2 linked regions of the Candidatus Scalindua japonica genome follow. The protein of the gene in region 1 binds, or shares a complex with, the protein of each later gene. Links are inferred from orthologs where the notes say so. Each region holds a gene or a part of one and is shown on either strand. Other genes may lie near its edges.

Region 1 (11,925 bases):
ATAGACTTAATCTGTTTAAGAAATTCCAGCCTGCCCATCTTTGGCACTCTCAGGTCTGTAATAATTAAATGAAGTTTTTCACGCTCAACAAAATCCACAATAGAAGTCAGGTCTTGCGCTTTAACAATCTCGATATTTTCGAGCTCATCAAATATAACCTTTATATTGCGAATCGTACGCTCTTCGTCATCTGTTATTAACACCCTACTAATCACCCAGAATCATCCTCAAAAAAAAGAAGGAAAACAGCATTCTATATTATCAAAAAGCAAATATACTAAATATATCAAAATGGAGGTTTTTAGTTAATTCCACAAAAAGATATGCCAGAGAACATACTACGGATGACAGCATAAACCCTACCATCAGCAACCCAACAGCAAGAAGCGGAACTCCCATTAACCTGGAAACAAATTTTGCACCGGCAGAAGATGCCGGAACCCTCAGACTCTCTAACTGACCCTCTTCCTTCATTCTTTCATAATAAGCACCTCTTTCATGCTTAACATGCGCCTCATCAATTTTACCGGTAAACATTGCCTCATCTGTTGGAATATTTTCAGGAAGCATGTGTGTATGCAGGAAATGAATTGAAAAGATAAAACCTGCCGCCAGCAACGCTTCGTATCTATGAGCAACCAGTGCTATACTTGGGATATCAACATATGTCGCAATGCTGGCAGGCACCAGATTCGCTGTTTGCACAGGAAACCAGAGAGCAAAACCCGTAACCGCCATAACCAACGTACCCCACATTAGCGAAAGATATTCAAATTTTTCCCAATAAATATATCTTTCAAACTTCGGCCTTTTCGCCAGCCTGAAAAACCACAAGATATCTCCCAATATATGCAACACATCCTTTGGTTGTATCAAAAGAGAGTCCGGCCCCCAGAAGATACCCTTATCCTTCCTTATTAATGTCTCAAAGGCAAGATATGCAAAATGAAGAAATGCCGCAAAAAAAGTAATAAGCGCACATATCCTATGAATATTACCAGCCGTAGGATAACCTCCCATCAGGCCGTACAACCATTGAGCCCATGCGTAATCCTTAAACACCAACGGCATACCTGTCAGCACTAACCCAAAAAAGCTTATTATTGTTAGCGTATGGCCAAATCTATGAAATTTACCAAATCGCATTAACGTTGTAGTGCTATTAGCCATGATCAGCACCCCCCTCCTTTCGATCGTCTAGTATTGATGCCAGCCACGAGAAAAGCATATGAGTACCAAACTGTATAAACGTTACCACTAAAAGACCCACATAAGCCAGAAATAGCACGGTTAGTAATGTCTGCGGGCTCTTCACGATTGCTTTGATTTCCCCGGGGTCCTTCCTGATGTTCTTAAGAGCTACCAATGCAGACTTATAATATCCAATATCTTTGTATCCAGGATGCGCGACATGCTTAACAAAACTGTCCCCAGCCCCAGGATGACACTTACCACACGTCTCCTTTGCATTCTCCGGTCCTAATGTAGACTCCGGGTCTGACGAATTAAGTATGGTATGCTGCCCGTGACAATCGACACATGTTGCTATATCTGTGCCCAAATGCCCCATTGCAGTAACTTGACCGTGGAGGTTATTGCGATATGATCTATAATAACTCTCGTGGCATCCTCCGCATTTTTCTATAGTGTCTCCCCTATGCTCCAGATTATCAGCCCGAGGAGTATTCATCTTAGACTTTTGACCTGTATGACAATACTTACAGGTAGGCAGCTGAACTCCTTTTTCCTGCATTAAACTCGCATGACTACCCTCAAGAAATGTTGCAGCAGGGTCATCATGACAGAACGTCACACAATCCACCGGTTTCAAATTAGGATAATGTTCCCCTTCTGTATCCTCTAAATCTGCATGACAGTCGATACAGTAGAAATCCTCACCACCGTGAGCTGATGCATGGTATTCTTTTTCATCAACAACCATTGATACAAATTCTACTTCACCGGTTACGTGATCCACCCTTACCTTAGAATCTACCGCCGATGGATCTGTATGGCACTCCATACAGTCACTATTTTCTTGAGCAAAAGCGTTATTTATTGATGAAATTGAAGATATGAAAACAAGACATGAAACGAAACATATTAATACAACAAGCTTACGAATTTTACTATCTTTAGATACCCTTAACGTTGACTTTGACAATGATACCACTTTATGATTTCCTCCTCTTATGTTTAAAGAAAGATAGTACTTATATTGTGGGCGAACTCTAACTTCAGCAGCATATCCTAACAGCAGGCCCCACATTCAATCTCCCCTCTCCCAGAAAGAGAGAGAGGGGAGCAGAAAAACACTTGTTAATGTCGCTATTTATAAAAAAGCTACGAATGTGAAGCTTTAATTTACAAACCATTTACAAAAGCAAAACACGAGACAATAATTATTTAGCATTAGGTGGCTTTGTCTTAAACCATGGATCCTGTTCCAAATAACCCTTCCACTTCTTTTTATCCGCTTTAGGCGCAACGTCATCTATAGCGTCATGGTCTCTGTGATCATCCCGTTTAATGTAATTTTTAGTGAACAACCTATCCTGACCTTCACTATTTTTCTTACCTTCGCACTTAGGACATTTATTTTTAGCATCAGGAGTATCCCAGTGGCACTGCAGGCATTGTTCTTGTATTGTTTTAGTGTTGATTCCCGCAACAATCATCCCTGCATCATATTGAGCCTTCCTGGCAGCCATAGGATCATTTTTCAACAGATCCTTGAAGGCATCCTTACCCTTGTTCATGTAATTTTTCTTTACTTTAATGTAACCTTCACCAGGGCCGTGACACGCTTCGCAACCAACATTTTCAATAAAATCCTTACTACCCTGCTTTGACTTGCCTTTCTTAATCTTCATTCCCAACCCGGTAGCGTGACATTTCAGACACTCAGGATTACTCTTATCTTCGTCAGTTTCCAACCTTTGGAAGGTGTTGTAATGCTGATTTTTCATCTTCTTATACTCTTCACCTTCAAAGCAACCTTTAGACATATGGCACTTGCAACCTGAGTTACTCATGAACTTCCACTTCTGTTTTTTTCCTGCAAAGCCCTGGCCACTACAAACGATCACAAGTGACAATGTAATAGCTGCGGACATCAGAAAAAATCTACTTAAATTTCGGCCAAACATATTGTAACCCCCTTCTCAATATCTTAAATTATGCTGTAATAATTAATACTCTTGCCATGACAATTAACACTTAAAACCACATAACACATAAAGGCAAGAAGTGTGGAATTTTATCAAGACCATTTTAGTGTGTCAAGAAAAAACTATTAGATACATTTTATAAAGAACCCAGTCAAAAAGCAAATTTTATAAATACTTTTTATCGATAGATAATGACACACTCAAGACGCTATAAATAACAATCTTTTTTTAGTCCTACAGTGTTTAAAACACTAATAAATCATTGCTAAATCCATGTATTAATTAGACACCAAACCTATTCATTAATCTTCTTTGAACAGGTTTAGCAAGTATTTTCCAAATTCCTATTTCTCATCTATGAGATTTTCAACAAAATGTGTATCAACATCGCCAGTTGCAAACCTTGAATCTGAAATAACCTTTAAGTGAAGAGGTATCGTCGTCTTAATTCCTTCAATCCTGTATTCACTTAACGCCCTCTTCATACAGGCAATAGCCTCTTCCCTTTCTTTTTGATGAACTATCAATTTGCCTAATAATGAATCATAATACGGTGGCACCTCGTATCCGGCATAAACGTGTGAGTCAACCCTGACACCCTTACCCCCAGGGACACTGCACATTGTAATTTTACCGGCATATGGCCTAAACCCATTATCAGGGTCTTCCGCATTTATCCTGCACTCTATTGCAACCCCTTCGCTTTTTATCTTCTTCTGCCGCAAGTTTAATCTCTCGCCATAGGCAATCCTGATTTGCTCTTTAACCAAATCGATCCCAGTAATCATTTCCGTCACTGGATGTTCAACTTGAAGCCTGGTGTTCATTTCAATGAAATAAAATTTTCCCTCCGAGTCAACCAGGAATTCCACTGTCCCAACATTTGTATAACTAACTGCTTTTGCAAGCTTTATGGCAGATTTACATATATCTTCACGCAATTGATCTGCTAAATTTGGCGATGGAGCCTGCTCCACTAACTTCTGATGCCTTCTTTGAATTGAGCAATCCCTCTCTCCCAGATGCACTACATTACCATATTTATCAGCAACTATCTGGACTTCAATATGCCGCGAAGGCTCTATGTATTTCTCAATATAAATAGAAGAGTCGTTAAAAGCCACTTTAGCTTCACGCTGTGCAACCGCAAGAGCATTGACCAGACTGATATCATTATGAGCAACCCTCATACCTCGGCCACCGCCACCGAATGAAGCTTTTATCAAAACAGGATAGCCAATTTTGTGTGCTACCTCCAGAGCCTGCTGCTGGTCGTTTATAGTAGAGTCACTACCTGGAATTACAGGTATCTTATTCTCAATTGCTATATTCCTTGCAAGGGTTTTATCACCCATTTTATTCATTACCCCTGAATTCGGTCCAATAAATACAATATTAGACGATTCACAAACTTCAGCAAAGTGACTATTTTCAGCCAAAAAGCCGTATCCCGGATGTATAGCCTCTATATCCGTGATCTCTGCAGCACTTATAATACTTGGAATATTTAAATAACTTTCTGCAGATTCCCCAGGACCGATACAAACATGCGCATCCGCAGATTGCAGATACAAGGCATCTTTATCAGCCTTTGAGTAAACGGCAACCGTTTCAATACCAAGTTCTTTACAGGTTCTTATTATCCGTAAAGCTATTTCACCCCTATTTGCGACCAATATCCTGGAAAACATAAGCTATGCAAAACCCTCCTGATTTCCACCTTCTTCATAGTAGAATATAAAATCTATAATTTTATTTTGGTTAATTTTTTTATCAACGCAAAGCCAAATTATGAGAAAAACTCGCACTTGATTATACCAGCGCGACCCATAAAAATATTATTATTGTTACTATCGCACATTACGATGCAAGGCAAACTCAGAGGTTTGACCGCACTCAAGAAATCGCAAGACAACACAAACGGTAAAGTAAGCCGGAGTCATACAACACAATCCTTCACCCGCCAAGTCAATCTCTTGTCATTTTATACAGTTAAAAAAGATTGCCCTAAGTACAACTAGTTTTCTTCTCCAGATGGCTCAACACTAAAAAGAGGCTGTCCATATTCAACAGCAGTGCCATTTTCCACCAGGATCTCAACAATTTTTCCTTTTGTCTCTGCTTTAACTTCGTTCATGATCTTCATCGCCTCAACGATACAAACAACGGTCTCTTCTCCAACTTCATCTCCAATATCTACATAAGGTCCGGCACCAGGAGCACTAGTGTAAAATGTTCCAACCATTGGAGCTACGACCTCAGAAGTATTTGATTCATCCTGTGATGTTAGATATTTAGTTGCACCTTCCTGCAATGAAGATTTAACATCAGGCAATTGAATACTCGTTTGTATAGAATCCATGCTGTTCCTTTTTAAACGTATCTTGGTTGCCTCTTCCTCAACCTCCATTTCAGCAAGACCATTTTCATTCATCAACGAAATTAATTTTTTTACTTTTTCAATTAGTTCCATTTATCAATTCTCTTTATTTTCTATGATAGCAAAGGCCCTATCCACTGCTTCCTTCGCATTTTCACACCTTATAACACTGTCCCTATAAACCAGTTCTTCGAAGGCAGACATTCTACCAGATAACTGTTCTAAATTCCAAGTCTGAATCCCAATTACAGGTTTCTTTTTTATAAGAGCATAACTGATCTCGGTAAGAGTGCCTAATCTGCCACTTACCGCAATTATAGCATCCCCGGAATATGCAACCAGAACATTCCTCGCAAAACCCAAACCTGTCGGTAACGCAATATCGATAAAAGGATTTGCACTGCCAGGATCTTCATCCGGCAAAATCCCAATCGTAAGGCCACCTATTTCTTTAGCACCTTTAGCCGCTTCAGCCATCACTCCACCCAGACCGCCACATATCAGAACCGCACCTCGACTTGCTATCTCCCGTCCCACTTCGTTCGCAATTTTAGAAATTTGAGGACTTAACAAATCATCACCACTACCACTTCCTATCACGGATATACAAATTTTTTTTGACATTATTTATTTGCAATTTTATCTTCCAGCATCACAAAATCGATATCAGCAAGAAGTTCCAGACAAAAACCAATTTCCACATTACTCTCTCCAAGTACCTTTGCAAGCCTTACCGCTTCTTCCTGAGTCAAGCCAATTGTTACCGCTGGCAACAACTTTCTCCTATTCACTACTAGCATATTTTTCTCCTTTGCACAAGCAGGAAGCACAATTGAAAAACCCTTATCACGTTTACCTAGCTCTTCAAGCGCTTTTTCATGTTCAGCTATTGAGTCACGGAACGAACCTTTCTTTTTATAAGATACAGACAAATCATTATGTATATTCCCATAAGCAGGATCAATACTTGCCAACTCCTCCCATGTATAAATCGCCTTATCAAGATCATCCTTAAAGTAAAATGCCAATCCAAGGTTATATAGCCCTTCCAGATAATCCGGATTAATCCGTCTTAACTTCCAAAATAGTGAAATAGCCTTATCATATTGCCCCTTCTGAATGTGAATAAGCCCAAGATTATTTAGAGCAGAAACGTTATCAGGTTGAATGCCAAGAACTTTTTTATACTTATAAATTGCCTTATTAATCAGCCCCCAGTTTTTGTAAGCAAGACCTAAACTAACAAGGGTATCTATATCATCAGGGTTTGATGTTAAAATTTGCTTGAATTCGCTGATTGCTTCTCTATACATCTTATTTTCAGAGTAAACAATACCGAGATTATAGCGAGTGTCCAACATGTCCGGATTTATTTCAAGAGCCTTTCTCCAGACAGAAACCGACTCGTAAAACATCCCCTTTTTATCATAAGCGTTCCCAAGGTTAAAATAAGCATCTATAAAGTCAGGATCAATCTCAATTGCATTTTTCCATGCAGTTATAGCATCATCAAACAGACCCTTATCAAATAAAATTGAACCTATATTATTGTAAGCATCAGAATATTTATTGTTTATCTTAATCGCATCTCTATACGATGCAAGTGCGGCATCCAACATATTCTTGTCATAATAAGCATTTCCCAGAATATAGCAGGCCCCTGCATGGTCACGACGTAATATCAAAGTATTTTTTAATTCTTTGATTGCATTATCCAATTCACCGATATTCATAAATACAATACCAAGTAAATAGTGAATTTCCGGATCATCAGGGTCAACTTTTACTCCATATTTGAATACATCTTTCGCCTCAGTGTACATACCCTGTCTAGTATATGCTACCCCAATATTAAAATAGACATCAATATCAGAAGGAGTAAGTTCTAAAACCTTTTCCCAGGAAGAGATAGCTTTCATCAACAACCCTTTTTCCTCGTAGACATTCCCAAGGTTATAGTATGCTTCTACAAATGCCGGATTAACTAAGACAGCTTTTTCCCATGCTAAAATAGCATCATCTATATTACCTTTCTCGTAATGAGAAATGCCAAGATTATAATAATAACTATGGCCATCAGCACTAAAAAGAATGTTTTTTGGAAGAACAAAAAATAAAAAAATAACCAATATCTGAACTATGCGTTTTGTTTTCATTGTTACCACTATCTTAATTTGTGCTTTTTATCCTGATTGTCTTAGTCTAATACTAGAAAAAGAAATGACTTACTACAAATCATGGCCTACGTATAGCTATAAACCAATACGTTGTAGTTTTTCAGTGTGGGATGTATTTGTCCGGTCTCTAAATAAAAAATCTGCATATTATAAAAGACCTGTGAAACAACTCTTATATCAAATTAGAAAAAAAACTCAATATAAATTTTTACAGAAATTGCTGTTACCAGTATTGTAAGTACCACAAATTAAAGCTTTTCCATCTCTATCAAACAAAACCATATTGATTAAAAAGTTGGTTTAAAGCCCTCGGCTAACCTTGAAAATACCCATGCAGCGCAGCTAGGGTTCTGAATATAACCAAAAAGCATATCTCATTCTAAACCAATACCTATAATCAAACTTCATGTTACTAAGTTATTTAACAAACGTTTAGCTGCCAAGGTTTATCCACACACTTTTTACCTGTGTATACAACTCTAAAGCATGAACACCCAGCTCTCTACCAAAACCACTCTGTTTAAAGCCACCAAAAGGCGATGCAGCATCAAAAGCATTATAAGTATTGATCCATATTGTACCAGCCTTCAAATCTCTGGCGAGCCTGTGTGCCTTTTTTATATCCTTTGTCCAGACAGCAGCAGCCAGGCCGAATATCGATAGATTACTCTGCCTTACCATTTCATCAATATCATCAAAACTGATTGTCGAAACAACTGGTCCGAAAATTTCTTCTCTCGCTATCTTCATATTGTTATCAACCGCGTCAAAGATAGTAGGCTTAATAAAATACCCTCTTTCACCACATCGTTCACCGCCTGTTACCAGTTTTGCTCCCTCCTGTTTTCCAGCATCGATATAACCTAATATCTTATCAAACTGTTCTTTAGAAACCTGCGCGCCCATCTGAGTGTCGGCATCTACCGGGTCACCAACACGCATACCAGCAGTTTTATCTGATAACTTTTCTACAAATTCATCATGAATACTCTTTTCGATAAACAATCGGGAACCGGCACAACAAACTTCACCCTGATTAAAGAATATACCGGTCATAGCGCCGGCAACGGCACTATCAATATCGGAATCTGCAAATACAATATTTGGAGACTTTCCACCTAACTCCAGTGAAATTCGTTTCAAATTCTTTGATGCAGCCCGCATTATGATTTGTCCAGTAGCATTTTCACCAGTAAAAGCAATCTTATCAACATCCATATGCTCAGCAAGGGCCGCTCCTGCCGTAGGACCATAACCTGGCACAATATTCAGAACTCCATCCGGCAATCCTGCCTCCTGGCAAATCTCACCTAGCCTCAATACAGTTAATGGCGTCTGTTCAGCAGGCTTAAAAACCACTGTGTTGCCACAGGCCAGAGCGGGCGCTATCTTCCAGGCAGCCATTAGAAGGGGGAAGTTCCATGGTACTATCTGTCCCACAACACCAACAGGTTCTCTCGTGGTATAATTAAAGTACTCTCCTCTCACCGGAATTGTCTCACCATGGATTTTGTCAGCCCATCCCGCATAATACAACAAACAGTCAATCACAAGTGGGAGATCAGCATTCGTTGTTTCACTGATTGGCTTACCATTGTCCATAGTTTCAAGCAGGGCCAATTCATCCTTATTCTTTTCTATCAATTCCATGATTTTTAACAAAATCTTACCTCTTTCACGTGCATCCATTTTTTTCCATGGCCCTTTTTCAAAGGCCTTACGAGCAGCGGAAACAGCTAGATCAATATCTGCCTTATCTCCCTCGGCAACAGATGTTAATACCTCTTCCGTTGCGGGATTTAAGACATCAAAAGTTTTACCTGAAACAGAATCTACCCATTTGCCATTAATAAACAATTTTCCAGGTTTTATTTGTATATCCTCTTTTGAAACCATATTATTCACCCTCTCAATTAATTAGTCACACTATACTTTAGCGGAAACATTCTTACCTGACGGATTATTTGACAGTCAGATTTTGATCTATCCAACTTGTCATTTTCAAAATAAAAGCGGAAACCTCTTATCGCACTATACCAGCGCCATTGTATATAGTCAAATATGTCATAGAATATGAAAAATTTCCAGATTATTTTAATAACATTATCAGTAAACACGGAAGGAGAAACTCGTTGAACTTATCTACTGAGGAGTCGGCCTGAGAAAAGTAAAGAATTATGAGTATAAAAGAGAAAACATCAAAGCGTTATAACAGGCAAACGATTATCGTAAAGAACACCTCGCCTTACAACAACAAAAAAAATACGAGAAAAATCAACACACCACCTAGAAAGTATTGCGAAATATCTTTAACGGTATTTCTGGTCTTTACCCCTAAAACTTTTCTATGTTCCGCTATAACTCCCTCAAAAATACCCTTAAGCTCATCTCCAGTCGCATCATGGATATATCTACCACCGGTTACATCCGCAATTTCCTGTAATAATTCAGGATCAGGCCTTGTCATAATCGTATTATCCTCTATATCAAGCTCGTAACCAATTGTATGTCCATTTTTGTCCTTTTTAGGGATTGGAGAATACTCCTGCAGGTCTCCAATTCCTATCAAATAAACCGAGATATCCTTCCTCTCCATAAGCATCTTTACCGCTTCCGCCACCTGGCTTCTAACTGCCAACTGCTCCTCTCCGTCAGTAAGAAAGATAATTACCTTCTCTCTCTCCTCCTTGCTGAACGACTCAATTGCAACAAGTAGAGCATTTCCAACATTTGTACCGTACGGGACAAAACGCGCGTAGTTCTCATTAATCATACGCAAAATTCTCAAATAAATGCTATCATAATCTGTTGTCAGATAAGGAAGCATGGAAAATGCCCGTCCTGCAAATACTACCAGACCCAAATAATCATTCTCAAGGCCCTTAATCAAGTTTTCCATCTCAATTTTTGCCCTTTGCAGTCTGTTAGGTTTTACATCCTCCGCCAGCATACTCAGTGACACATCCAGAACAAAGACAATCTCCATACCCTCCTTCTCAAAATACTCTTCAGTAGTCTGCCACTTCGGCCCAACCAGGACCATACACAGACCGCAAAATGAGGCGCTGATCATTAAACCTTTGGTGATATTGCAGGTTGTATTCGGTATCCTGCTGAATCTCTGTAAAATATCTAGCCCGCCAAAACTCTTCAACCAACTCCTCTTCCTCCCCATGGAATAGAGATAGGCAAGAAAGATAAGCACCACGCCAGGGAGTATGTAAACTAAATATTGTTGTTGTGAAAAGAATAGCATTTTTAAGAGTAATATTTTATGGTGAATTAGTGCTATTGTCGAATAATGATAGAATGTATCTCGTTCTAGAGAATTCCAGAAATTTAGTCCTCTCGAAAGCGAGGTCTGTCCTCACCACCTGATCTTCTGTTCTCCACTATGTCTGTATTTATTACCCCACGGAATGAGCTTCAAAGACTGGATCCTCTCCTCTCTCTCCTGTTTGACCTGAGAAAACAGTGTTGAGAGTTGTTTTTGCCCCAGCCGCATTCTTTCAAGGTTCTTTTTCGCCTCAAAATCGTCAGGATCTATCCCGAGCACCTTTGAATACTCTTCCGCCGCCGTAATAAAATCCATATTTGTTGCTATTATATTCGCCCTGTTATATATGGCATTTTCTTTAATTGCTTCGTTATCTGTTCTGGCAGCCTGCTTGAACTCTACCCCCGCACTTTTAGTGTCACCCATCAGCATCAAAACTACACCGGTATTGTACGCAACATATGAATCTTCTCTATCAAGATATTTAGAAAGTCTGTATAATACCGACCCTCTTACCTCTTCCAGAGTATCAAGCGCTTTATTATATCTTCCCATTTCTACGTCTTTTTTCACATCCTCAGCAAGTCTGCACTGACTCAAGTAGCCCCGCCCACAGGTAATCAATACTATTGCCATGACTAGAAGTGATATTTTAATAATGTTGATTCTGTTCATTGATATATTTTCCTGATTTCACCAAACATCCTTTAATTTGCCTCTCTTGCTGAATATCGTAACTTTAATATTACGACCCATTTCTTTTTTCGCCAGTTGTACCAATTCGCACCTGCGCACAAACCATTTATCAATGACATTCTAAACAAAATACGTAGTCCCCGTTTTCCAAACAGGCCTCATATATAAGTCCGTTTGGGAGACAGACTATACATACTTACCGTCAGTCTTATTACGGAATCTTCA
Region 2 (11,845 bases), on another replicon or contig:
CATAACTGGAATACTGTTTGAATTCGTAGCTTACTGCCCGTAGATCCAAGTCTACTCGAGAAGTCTGGTTTATTAAATTTCTGATAAAACTTAGGTCTTCTCCCTGAAACCCAAAACTTACAAACGCCCTTTCAATAACATTGATTTCCTGTGTACTTACACGTCCATCCGCTTTGGCAATCGATACAAGTATTCCAACTAAATGTGTTATGAAATTTAAGGACTTTTCCTGATTGCTTGAGGGCATTCCTATGGGTGTTTGTTTTAGAGACTTATCAAAAAAATCTCCTGTCATTGTGCCGAGGATTGCCCCAAAAGGGCCGCCAAAAAGAAATCCCAGGCCCGCACCAATTGCTTTACCTTTCCATTTCAAAGTCAATGTCCTTTCAAGCTATTCAGCCGTATCTCCCATTACCTGTTTTTCTGGATATGGGTTTTTTCTAAATCTTTCTGTATCTGTTTTTCTTTAATCCTGTCCTGCGCAATTTCTATGTTAAATTTTGCTTCCAGTTTACTGGGGTCGAGCACCAGGACTTCTTCCCATTTTGCTATTGCTTTTTCAAAGTTCTCTTCTCTATATAGATGAATTGCTTTGTTCAGCAGCTCTTCGACAAGAGATGATTTACGTTGTTCTTGTGTTTCTTTTATCAGACTTTTTCTGCTTTGTTGTGTATTATTATTTTCTGTTTTAATTTTTGTGACGGTATCAACAGTGTTTTCTGTTCGTGCCACGGTCTCACTTGTTGCTTCCAGTATTTCCAGTTTTGCCTTGAGGTTGCTATTCTCTGATCCAATTTCAGCCAGACGTTTATTGATTTTTTCAAGTGAAAGTTTTGTTTTTTCCAGTTCTTTTTTTAATCGATTTCGCGTGGTGTTATTCGATACCTGTGCTTTTTCGAGAGTAGACTGTTTATCCTTTATTTGTGAGTATTCTTCATTTAACTGTTTCTTAACAGCTTCCAGCTCACTGAATTTTTTCTTTAATTCATAATTTTCCGTTGTCAGGCTTCCAAGGCTATAAGATAAAGTTGCCACTTTTTCTTCCAGCACATCCATTCTTTCCTCTTTATTTTTATTATTTCTGTTTTTGTTGCTTTCATCTTTGTCTTTTCTTAAAAAATTTTTATTTAATTGGAAACATCCTGAGTTAAATAATCCGGCAAAAATAACAAGAATTGTAAATATGTACAGGTATTTAGAGTTTTTTTTGTTCACAGCATCCCCCCTAATGATCATGTGGTTTTTATGTCCTGGAGTTTTAGAATTGCTATTTGTGAGATTGCCAGTTCTTCAATTTTTCTGGTTTGGTGTAAAATGTGCTCCCAGTCTTTTGTTGTTCCTGTTGCAAACCCCTTTTTCAACCTGCTTTCCAGCTTTTTCAGGTCGGTTTCTAATAACTTAAGCCTGCTTTTTATATCTTCCATTATTATAATGATCTAAATACAAAGGTGGGATACCGAAAAAAACTACAAGTTAATTCTACTTAACATCCAACCGATGTCAAATATTTTCTACTCTTGACTTGCTTAACCAGGAGGGATATAGTTTTGTCATGTTGCAATTAAGAAAACAGGTTGCTGGTGTTATCAGAGATTTCAATCTTTTCAATGATAAGGACAGAATCATATTAGGTGTTTCCGGTGGACCGGATTCTGTTGCGTTGTTGAGCCTTATTTATAATGTAAGGCGTGTAAATCCTCCTTATTCTACAATTTTCATCGCACATTTGAACCATTCACTCAGGGGTAGAGAATCAGATGGAGATGGACAGTTTGTAAGTTCTCTTGCGGATAAATACAAAATACAACTCATTGCAGAAAAAAGGGACGTTAGAGAAATAGCGCGGGAGCGTAAGATGTCACTGGAAGAAACTGCACGGGATGTGAGATATAAGTTCTTTGAGAATGCGGCAAAAAGTGTGGGTGCTAATGTTATTGCGGTTGGTCACAATGCCGATGACAATGCCGAAACAATTTTGCATAGAATAATCCGGGGTACCGGTATTACAGGCGTAAGTGGAATAAGACCAAAACGAAAACTTACACCCACTTCAACCATTAACCTTGTTCGTCCCCTGCTGTTTACATGCCGTAAAGATATTATTGCTTATCTGGAGGAAAAAAATATTACTTACAGGGTTGATTCGACAAATATAGAAAAAGATAAATTAAGAAATAAGATCAGACTGGAACTTATTCCGCACCTTGAAAAAAATTATAATCCAAAGATAAAAAAGTCCCTGGTTACGTTAGGTGAAACGGCAATACAAAATTGTGATTACCTGGAAAAAGAAACAAATGTTTTATTCAAAAGCGTATTAATAAATAGAGAGGCGAAAACAGAGACACATATAGATAAAATAGTATTGGATATAAATAAATTAAAAGAGTCATCTCAGATTTTGCAACAGATGATTGTTAAAGAGGTAATCATCCGGTTAAACATTCCTCTCAAGAAGATAGGCAACAAAAACTATAAAAATATTCTAAACCTTCTTAATTCTAAAAAAACAGAGATAAACCATATGATTAAGGAGTACCTGAATATCAGGAGAGAGGAAAATGAGTTGTGCTTTTCCAGAAATAAATTTTATGTGGAAGAACGACCTGTTTTAAGCGAAACTGAAATAAAAATTCCGGGAGAAACAGAGCTTGTTGATATGAATTATCAGGTAAAAACAGAGATCAGGGAGATCAAAAATAATTTCCTGGAAGAGTTCAAACAAAAGAAAACAAGCAAAGAAGAAGCTGTTGATTTTGATAAGGTCAGTATGCCGCTCACAGTCAGGACGAGAAGGCAGGGAGATAAGTTTTGGCCGTTAGGTTCTCAGGGGGTTAAGAAAATAAAAGATTTTTTTATAGATAATAAAGTTCCTGTGATGGACCGGGATGCTATCCCGTTAGTAACGATGAACGGACAGCCAGTGTGGATAGTGGGGTTTCGTATTGATGATCGTATTCGGGTTTCGGAGGAAACAACAAAATTATTAATGATGAAGTTTGAGGAGAGAACGACTCATATATAAGTGCTTATATTCGTATGGTTTTTGATAAACCCATGAACATACGCGGCATAAAGAAGAAGATCAAAACGATATCAGACGTTCTTTCTTATGGAAGCCGGATTAAGTAGTAGACCAATAGGAATTCCTTGATGATGGCATAGTTCTTAAATATTATTGGGAGAGTTCTGGTATTTTTACATAACCAGCTCCCGGATGGAGGTAAAACAAATATGAAAAAGTATTTACTATATTTCTTAATAACATCACTAGCTCTTCTTTCTGGCCGGGTGACACAAGCAGAGGAAGCAAATCCACAAAAAATAACCTTGCGTTCATCCTACATGAATTTATCTGTTTCTGAAGTACAGTCAATGCCAAATCTTTATATACGAAAATTTGATGAGTGGGGATTTTACGGACACAGCACAATCATTCACCGCTACGAGAAAAAGTCGATAAAAGGAGACAATGTGGTAATAGATCATACAACGGGGCTTATGTGGCTCCAGTCGGGTTCAAAAGAGTATATGCAGTGGGTTGCAGCAAAAGCATGGATAAGGAATTTGAATACCCGAAAGTATGGAGGCTATAACGACTGGAGATTCCCTACTATAGAGGAAGCAGCATCACTGCTTGAACCTGGCAAGACGAATGCCCTCCATATAGATCCAATCTTTGACAAGGAACAGTGGGGTATCTGGTCCGGTGATAAACGAGGCAGTAGCACCTGGAGTGTCTACTTCAGCCTTGGTAACGTACGCTGGCGCTACAAAAACCGATATGTTCGTCCGGTCCGTTCACTCAATTGATATTCAGCAGACGGTTATTCTTGATTTTGAAAAATACTTGTGTTGGCATCAGGCAAGTTGGACATGTATCAATGTATAGATTGTTGTTTATGTGTTATCTTACTATTTATAATCTCGGTTCTTCAGATTAAAAAAAGGGTAAAAGAAAAAACCCACCATTAAGGTGGGTTTTTAAATGCTCCTCGGGTAGGTATCCTACGCTCTTGACCTTCGGAGTACCTTTGGATCAACTCTTTTTTTTACTGCCAGTTCTAATTAAAGTCTTTAGTCTGTTTTTCTGCCCTTGGTAATATCTTTTGCTAAAGCAACAGAAACTAGCCTTTTATATGCAAATGCTTTTCCCGAACCAGACTTCAAATATTTTTCAAAATTTTTCGACTGTTTCTCTGTTTCGAAAGCACCATACCACACTAATTCCCAAGGCAAATGTGGCTTAGTGCTCTTCACCTTTCCTTCGTTATGTAATTTTATTCTGGCTTTTAAATTTTTTGTAGAGCCAGAATAAAAGATGTGAGACTTTAAGCTTAATAGAATATAACAATAATGCATGTTGTTTAATTTATTAGCAAAAGCCGGTACTACCGTTATTGGGAAATGTCAGCTACAGAATGGCAATAGCCACTCTGTAGCTTTAGCGAAAGATGGCTCCTCGGGTAGGATTCGAACCTACAGCCTAGTGGTTAACAGCCACCCACTCTACCATTGAGCTACCGAGGAATTTATTTGTCATTAGATTATTATAAGCAGAATATTACAACATTATAACATGAAAATCAACAATTACAATTTAACTACTGCTGTTACAATTACAATAATCCAGAATTTTTGAAATTTCCGACTTTAATCGGTCGCGTCCAGCAATTATGTCGATAAATCCATGCTTAAGCATCGATTCTGCAGATTGAAATCCTTTGGGAAGCGTTTTTCTGATCGTCTCTTTAATAACTCTTGGGCCAGCAAATCCCACAAGAGCACCGGGTTCTGCGATTATAATGTCTCCTTGCGAAGCAAAGCTTGCCATGACACCTCCTAATGTCGGATCAGTAAGCACAGAGATAAAAAGTAATCCCGCATCTTGAAGCCTGGCGATAGCGGCACATGTCTTTGCCATTTGCATAAGAGAAAATGCGCCTTCATGCATTCTTGCTCCTCCTCCGGAACCGGAGACTATGATAAGTGGCAATTTCAGTTTCAATGCCATTTCTGCTGCTCTCGCAATTTTTTCTCCTACTACTGACCCCATACTCCCCATTATAAAGCTTGAATCCGTAACACAAAAAATAACATCCTTTCCATCAATAGTGCCCTTCCCAACCGTTGCGGCTTCATTTAACATTGTTTTTTTCTGTTCACTTATAACACGATCTTTATATTTTATACGGTCCTTAAATTTCAAGGGATCAGCAGGCACCATATCATTCCAGTATTCTTCAAAACTGTCTTTATCCAGTGTGATATCTATTCGCTCTTTTGTTGTGATCCTGAAGTGATGATTACATTCCGGACAAACATTATGTTTCTCTTCCACCTTTTTTTTATAAACTACGCTTTTACACCCATCGCACCTTTGCCATAATCCGTCAGGTATATTTTTTTTCTTTCTAAAGAACAATTATTTATCTCCCACAACATTTCTATTAAAACGTTTGTATTTCCGGCTAAAGAGAGCCTCCGCTTTTCATAAACTGATAAGAGTTCTCATTTGCTTCTTTACGGAGGGCTTCTATTGCGTCTTTATAGTCATCCTTACCAAATATAGAGGTTGCAGCGGCGAAAACATTTGCACCGGCAGATGCCGCATCAGCAATAGTTTCCGGTTTTATACCGCCATCCACCTCAATATCAAGATTTTCAGGAGCAATTTCCCTCAATTTTTTAATTTTTTCACATACATATTTCTTGAATGCCTGACCTGAAAACCCCGGATATACTGTCATTACAAGAAGCATGTCTATCGCTCCAAGTAGTTTTTCAACAACCTGTCCCTGGGTATCAGGGTTAATGGCAATTCCTGCTTTTAGTCCCCTGTTTTTAATTAAATTGATAACACTCAAAGGATCATCTGTTGCCTCGATATGAAAAGTCAAGATATCATCCTTGTCTGTCTTCTGTGTAAACGACTCCACATATTTATCCGGATTCTCAATCATGAGATGGATGTCCAGGGGAACGTTGGTAATTTTTTTTATTCCTTCAACGATAAATGGCCCCATTGTAATATTTGGTACAAAATGACCATCCATAACATCTATATGAATTAAGTCAACACCAGCCTGTTCTACCCTCTTAATTTCATTACCCAGCTGAGTTGAATCGGCAGAAAGTATTGACGCAGATATTTTTATTTGCATATTAAAACATTAGTTCCTTTCGCTCGCTAATTCATGACTCTTTCTTATCTGTCAGCGCCGCTATTCCAGGCAACTCTTTGCCTTCTAATAGCTCCAGGAAGGCGCCGCCACCGGTGGATATAAATGATACTTTGTATGATTCTCCCATTCTGTGAAACGCAAGGTCCGTATCTCCTCCCCCTACAATGGTCAACGCATAAGCAGTTACAACTGCCTCCACCATTGCATACGTGCCCCTACTGAATGCGTCAATTTCAAATGCCCCCATGGGGCCATTCCATAGTATAGTCTTTGCATTTTGCATGGCTTCAGAAAAAAGCTTTGTGCTTGCAGGCCCGATATCGAGAGCAAACCAGTCATCCGGAACTTCCTGGAAAGTAACCAGCTTAGTCTCCGCATTACCGTCAAATTTTTCTGCAGCCACAAAGTCCACCGGCAAATATATTTTGACACCTCTCTCCTTGGCAAGTTGATTTATCATGAGGACCTTCACTGCGACATTTTCATCTATCGTTGCCTTGCCAACACCATATCCATGAACCGCAAGGAAAGGAAATGCCATTGCACCACCGATAATTATTTTATCAACCTTTTTTACCAGATTTTCTATTATTTTTATCTTGTCCGTAACCTTTGCTCCTCCAACTATAGCAACTACCGGCCTCGACGGAGCATTGACTGCCTTCTCAAAATAATCTATCTCTCTTTTCACAAGAAAACCTGCCGCCGACTGTGGCACTTCCTTATTCATACCAACCATTGAGGCATGCGATCTGTGACAATTTCCAAATGCATCCTGTACCATCACATCACATAAACTTGCCAATTCTTTGGCAAACTCAGGATCATTTTCCCGTTCTCCTTTATGAAAACGGAGGTTTTCAAGCAGCAAGATGTCTTCAGGCTGCATCGCATCTGCCAGCTTTCTAACATCAGGACCAATGCAATCTTTTGCCAGGGTCACTTCCTTATTGAGAAGCCTGGTAAGCCTTTTAGCGACCGGCTTTAAACTGTATTCCAGTGAGACCTTTCCTCCTGGTCTGCCAAGATGAGAAGCGAGAATTATTTTTGCTCCTTCATCAAGTAAATAATTAATGGTTGGCAAAGTGGCCCTTATCCTGGCATCATCGCTAATATTCCCCTGCTCGTCAAAGGGAACATTATAATCCACTCGTACAAATACCTTCTTGCCTTTCAGGTCAAGTTCGTTAATAAAAAGTTTGTTCATTTGACAGGATCCCCTTTAAGCCTTTGTGATAAGTTTCACAAGATCAACCATACGGTTTGAATAACCCCATTCGTTATCGTACCAGCCTATTACTTTTATCAAATTACCACCAATTACACATGTAGACATGGCATCCAGGATACATGAATGTTCATTGCCTATTATGTCAGAAGAGACAATGGGGTCTTCGCAGTATTCCAATATACCATTCAATTTGCTGTCTGCCGCTGCTTTTAAAGCGCTGTTAACCTCTTCTATACTTACATTCCTTTTCACGATTGCCACTAAATCAGTTACTGAACCATTAGCAACAGGCACCCGCATTGCCATACCGTCAAGCTTTCCCTTAAGTGTCGGAATGACCTCGCCAATGGCTTTGGCAGCGCCGGTGGTCGTTGGAATAATGTTAATGGCCGCGGCCCTCGCCCTTCTCAAATCCTTGTGCATCATATCTGCAACATTCTGGTCATTCGTATAAGCGTGGATGGTCGTCACAAGGCCTTTTTCTAATTGAAAGTTGTCATTAATTACTTTTACGAGGGGAGCAAGACAATTTGTAGTGCAAGAGGCATTGGAAACAATTTTATGTTCTGTACGAAGGTCATTTTCATTTATCCCCATAACTATCGTAGCGTCAAGCTGGTCTTTTGAGGGTGCGGATAAGATTACTTTTTTTGCTCCAGCCTCAAGATGTTTTACACAATCTGCCCTCTTTGTAAATATTCCCGTAGATTCTATCGCTATATCAACTTCTAAGCGTTTCCATGGAAGGTTGGCAGGGTCTTTCTCCTTTGTCAGTGTTACCTCTTTTCCCTTTACAACTATCGTATCTTCTTTTGCCTCAATATCACCGTTAAATTTTCCATGGACTGAATCATATTTCAAAAGCAGAGATAACGTCCTGGCGTCAGCTAAATCATTTATGGCAACCACATCAATATCTTCCCTCTCTGCAATTACTCTAAATACATTACGACCTATTCTACCAAAACCATTTATTCCTACTTTTATTGCCATTATTTAAATTCCTTTCAATCCAATATAATAGATAGTTTTACTTCATAATTCAAAGCCAATTTATTCTCTAGATTAGAAAATTCATAAAATTCCAGCAGGTTGTGGCTTTATTGAGATGCCTTATTTGAAAAGCAGTTTTACCCTGCTTTCAGAAGGGATTTTCCAATTAATGTAAAATGCTTCGACTGCTTTTTCAAAATAATAAGTATTCTATAAATTGAGGAAATACTTATGGATATGAGTACAACAAAGAGGTAAAATTCTAACACACTGCTATAATTTGTCAAGAGTTTTTACCCTATGACAAAGGCAGGAAAAACAATGGTTTATAACCAAGAACACCTATTGACTATGAGGAGTTTATAAACAACAACCTTATTGAATTGAATGCGAAATGCTTTTATAATTGGACCTTTATTATGGAAAAACTTTCAAATCTGCAAATTATTATGAAGCAATATGCGGTAGTAGTCTTCTTTCTTGTTTCAAGCTGTGCCGCAATAGAGAAGGTTTCAGAGGTTGATATTAACGAAAATTTTCCTCATGATGAGATTCAAAAAATAGCGGTAATTATGTTCCAAACAAACGTAGATCATGAAGAAAAATCCTTGTTTTTTTCAAACACCTCCATATCTCCAAATGCAGGGACGGTTCTTGCAAGCATGATTGCAAGAGAACTGGTAAAATTGGATAGATATGTTGTTGTTAATAGAAAGGCTGTGGAGGAAGACCTGGAATCAAAAAATCTTAAAATAGAAGATTTTTTACTCACGCAAAGCTATTTGGACCTGGGAAAACAATTGGGTGTTGATGCCATTGTCATTGGCAGAGTTGAGGGTTTTGGTGTTTCCTACAAGACAAAAACTTCCGGGATATTCTTATCGCCATTAGTGACAAAAGTCTCATTTACGGTAAAATGTGTGGATGTAACTACAAATGAAACAATTTGGGCTGTTAAGATTAAGGGAAGCTCTATAGACGACAATGAAAGGGTTTTGTCGTCTAGGCTTATATCAGAAACTTTTGAAACGCTTAAGATAAAATTAAACTAATAAATCCGCCAGGCTATTCTATCCGTCGAGGCCAATGTAAATTACCATTGAATTCTCTCAATAAAAAACCATACCTTCTTGTACAAAAAACTATAAACGGTTTGTCTACAACAAACTGACATTTTTCCGGCAATTTGTTTACTATATATTGTAAATATAATTAATAAACATACAAAATATTGTATTTTTTTTCTTGACAACCGACGCCACGTCTGTTAGACAATGCGAATAGATTTAAAGTAATTTGATGTAACTTGAATAGATTTAATCGATTTTACGAAAGGCAAGACATGAGTAACTGTTTACAGATATATTATAACGAAAAAAGGGACGAAAACATCAAAGAGATGATTCAGGAGTTAAGAAAAGCAGAAGACTCTCCGTATTATAGGAGAAGATCGGATAGCGAAGTCGCACTGATGGTATTGAGCAGGGCACTCAAAAGTGAAGTTAAAAAATTCAAACTATACAATAAGATGATATTGGGAGGAAAAGATAATAAAAAATAAAAAATTAGTAATTTTCCAGTACGGTATTTTTTACAGAAAAGAAACTAGATGAGTACGGGGGTAAATGTGGCCGGAGCCTTCATCTCCGTTACTTCAAGCCTCACCCTCCCGTGTGCTGTCACAGCGTAATCGGGCTTTGCCGTACTCACCTGACGGGGGTCTTACTCCTTTCCCCCTCGTCGCCCGACGGCAGAAGGGCTTTCTCGTCACAGAGATCGCCCTTTTTGCCGTCTTAAAAGTGTTGTATTTGGTGGCTTTTTCTCTTCTGATATAGGCAAAAGTTAGATACGGAATAATCAATAACAAGGGAAATTTATCTAAAACTCAAATCAGGAGGCAAAAGAAATTGGCAAAAAAACGATCAGTACACCAAAGGTAAAGCTACCTGCTAAAAAAGCCGCGGAACCAAATCTCTTCTTTTTTATTTATCCGAAAACTCTTCTCATCAGGAAGAACATTCCCCCCTTTTTCTTGTTATTGATCTTCTATTTCTGAATAAATCAGATAATATATCATGTTTTATAATATGTCAATCCTATTATCAAAATGACCAGACAAACGGTATTAATCACAGGTGCCAGTGGTTTTATTGGAACAGCATTGATTGCTCGACTGCGTAATAAATATTACATTGTTGGCCTTGACAAAAAACTATATAACAATCGAGATAGCAATGTGTTATGGTATAAAGTTGATATTTCAGACAAGAGATGTCTTGGTGAATTTTTCAATGAAATAAAAGCAAAGATTTCAGGAAAAATCGATTATGTGTTTCATCTGGCAGCATATTATGACATGTCAAACAAAGAAAACAGGCGGTATCATGAAACTAATGAAAACGGGACCAGGTACTTACTGGACAATTTAATACATTTCAATGTGAAAAACTTTATTTTTACGAGTAGCACGGTCGTGTTTAAACCTGTTATAGGTAATGAGAAACTAAATGAAGGTTCAAATTTAAGTACATTCATGCATTATGGAAATTCAAAAATTTCAGGAGAAAAAATAGTTTCTGAATACAGGGAAAAGATACAATCGACAATCTTCAGACTTTCGGGAGTATATTCTCAGGATTGCAGATCTATACCGCTTGCCAACCAAATTGTTTTTATCTGGAATAGAAGTTTTGGTTATAGAATTCTGCCGGGAAGGGGAGATGGCGGTATATCTTACGTGCATATTGAAGATGTACTCGACGCCTTTGAGAAATCGATGTTAATGGCCCAAGAAATACCTTCCGGTTCGATAATGATTTTGTCTGAAGAATACCTTCTCTCAAATAATGAGCTTTGCGACCTTATATCCCGTGAGATTTATGGAAAACATTTAAATTTAATACATCTCCCAATATGGATTGTGTGGTTTTGTATAATTATTGTTAGTAATTTTTATTTATTAACAGGAAAAAGATATTTTTTTAAACCGTGGATGTTAAAATTGACAGACAAAAAATATCAATTTAATATTGAAAAAGCCAAACAAACATTAAATTGGCAACCCAGATTTCAGATGAAGACTTATATGGCAAAAATAATTAATAATCTCAAGGGTAACCCAGACAGGTGGAACACAATTAACAAGATAAAATAAAGACCTTCTGCTGATACGTTCAACACGCCCATTTTTGTTTGCGCCATAAAATACATTGGTGTATATTTAATTTAATAGTAATTTTATCATCCTTACAAATTAAAAAGGATGCTTTCCTGATTGGAGAAATGTATATGAAGAAACTGCTTATTATAATATCTATTTTTACATTAACATTCTTTTGTTCTGTTACTGTTGGCTTTGCAGATATCTTAAAGGATATGGCAAAATTTCAACAATCTTTAGGTGACTGGGTTGGACAAATTGACGAATTGAATAACA

The links.
Region 2: the proteins of accB (region 1) and accD are in contact, whole or in part, in a solved structure (PDB 8UXZ), measured with the Escherichia coli proteins. The link is inferred for Candidatus Scalindua japonica from one-to-one orthologs.

The regions. Positions count from the first base shown.
Region 1 is NZ_BAOS01000045.1:28,639-40,563, reverse strand. The notes cover bases 3,916-6,868. They hold accB (acetyl-CoA carboxylase biotin carboxyl carrier protein), read right to left. Parts: upstream 5,644-6,868; coding sequence 5,188-5,643; downstream 3,916-5,187. Other genes in these bases: SCALIN_RS20325 (tetratricopeptide repeat protein), read right to left, coding at 6,174-6,868; SCALIN_RS20330 (TIGR00725 family protein), read right to left, coding at 5,647-6,174; accC (acetyl-CoA carboxylase biotin carboxylase subunit), read right to left, coding at 3,916-4,861. Outside these bases: SCALIN_RS20360 (sigma-54-dependent transcriptional regulator), read right to left, coding at 1-203; SCALIN_RS20355 (formate dehydrogenase subunit gamma), read right to left, coding at 262-1,170; SCALIN_RS20350 (hypothetical protein), read right to left, coding at 1,163-2,269; SCALIN_RS20345 (multiheme c-type cytochrome), read right to left, coding at 2,403-3,149; more of accC, read right to left, coding at 3,515-3,915; more of SCALIN_RS20325, read right to left, coding at 6,869-7,706; SCALIN_RS20315 (aldehyde dehydrogenase family protein), read right to left, coding at 8,160-9,623; SCALIN_RS20310 (VWA domain-containing protein), read right to left, coding at 9,973-10,881; SCALIN_RS23250 (hypothetical protein), read right to left, coding at 11,095-11,679; SCALIN_RS20300 (vWA domain-containing protein), read right to left, coding at 11,912-11,925. UniProt on the Escherichia coli protein: This protein is a component of the acetyl coenzyme A carboxylase complex; first, biotin carboxylase catalyzes the carboxylation of the carrier protein and then the transcarboxylase transfers the carboxyl group to form malonyl-CoA.
Region 2 is NZ_BAOS01000027.1:87,489-99,333, forward strand. The notes cover bases 3,514-6,386. They hold accD (acetyl-CoA carboxylase, carboxyltransferase subunit beta), read right to left. Parts: upstream 5,426-6,386; coding sequence 4,601-5,425; downstream 3,514-4,600. Other genes in these bases: SCALIN_RS13865 (Lcl C-terminal domain-containing protein), read left to right, coding at 3,514-3,813; SCALIN_RS13870 (GIY-YIG nuclease family protein), read right to left, coding at 4,078-4,362; rpe (ribulose-phosphate 3-epimerase), read right to left, coding at 5,472-6,164; SCALIN_RS13890 (phosphoglycerate kinase), read right to left, coding at 6,196-6,386. Outside these bases: SCALIN_RS13845 (TerB family tellurite resistance protein), read right to left, coding at 1-373; SCALIN_RS13850 (coiled-coil domain-containing protein), read right to left, coding at 412-1,215; SCALIN_RS13855 (hypothetical protein), read right to left, coding at 1,233-1,424; tRNA lysidine(34) synthetase TilS, read left to right, coding at 1,553-3,025; more of SCALIN_RS13865, read left to right, coding at 3,235-3,513; more of SCALIN_RS13890, read right to left, coding at 6,387-7,392; gap (type I glyceraldehyde-3-phosphate dehydrogenase), read right to left, coding at 7,408-8,409; SCALIN_RS13900 (CsgG/HfaB family protein), read left to right, coding at 8,829-9,461; SCALIN_RS13905 (hypothetical protein), read left to right, coding at 9,752-9,970; SCALIN_RS13910 (NAD-dependent epimerase/dehydratase family protein), read left to right, coding at 10,517-11,563; SCALIN_RS13915 (hypothetical protein), read left to right, coding at 11,698-11,845.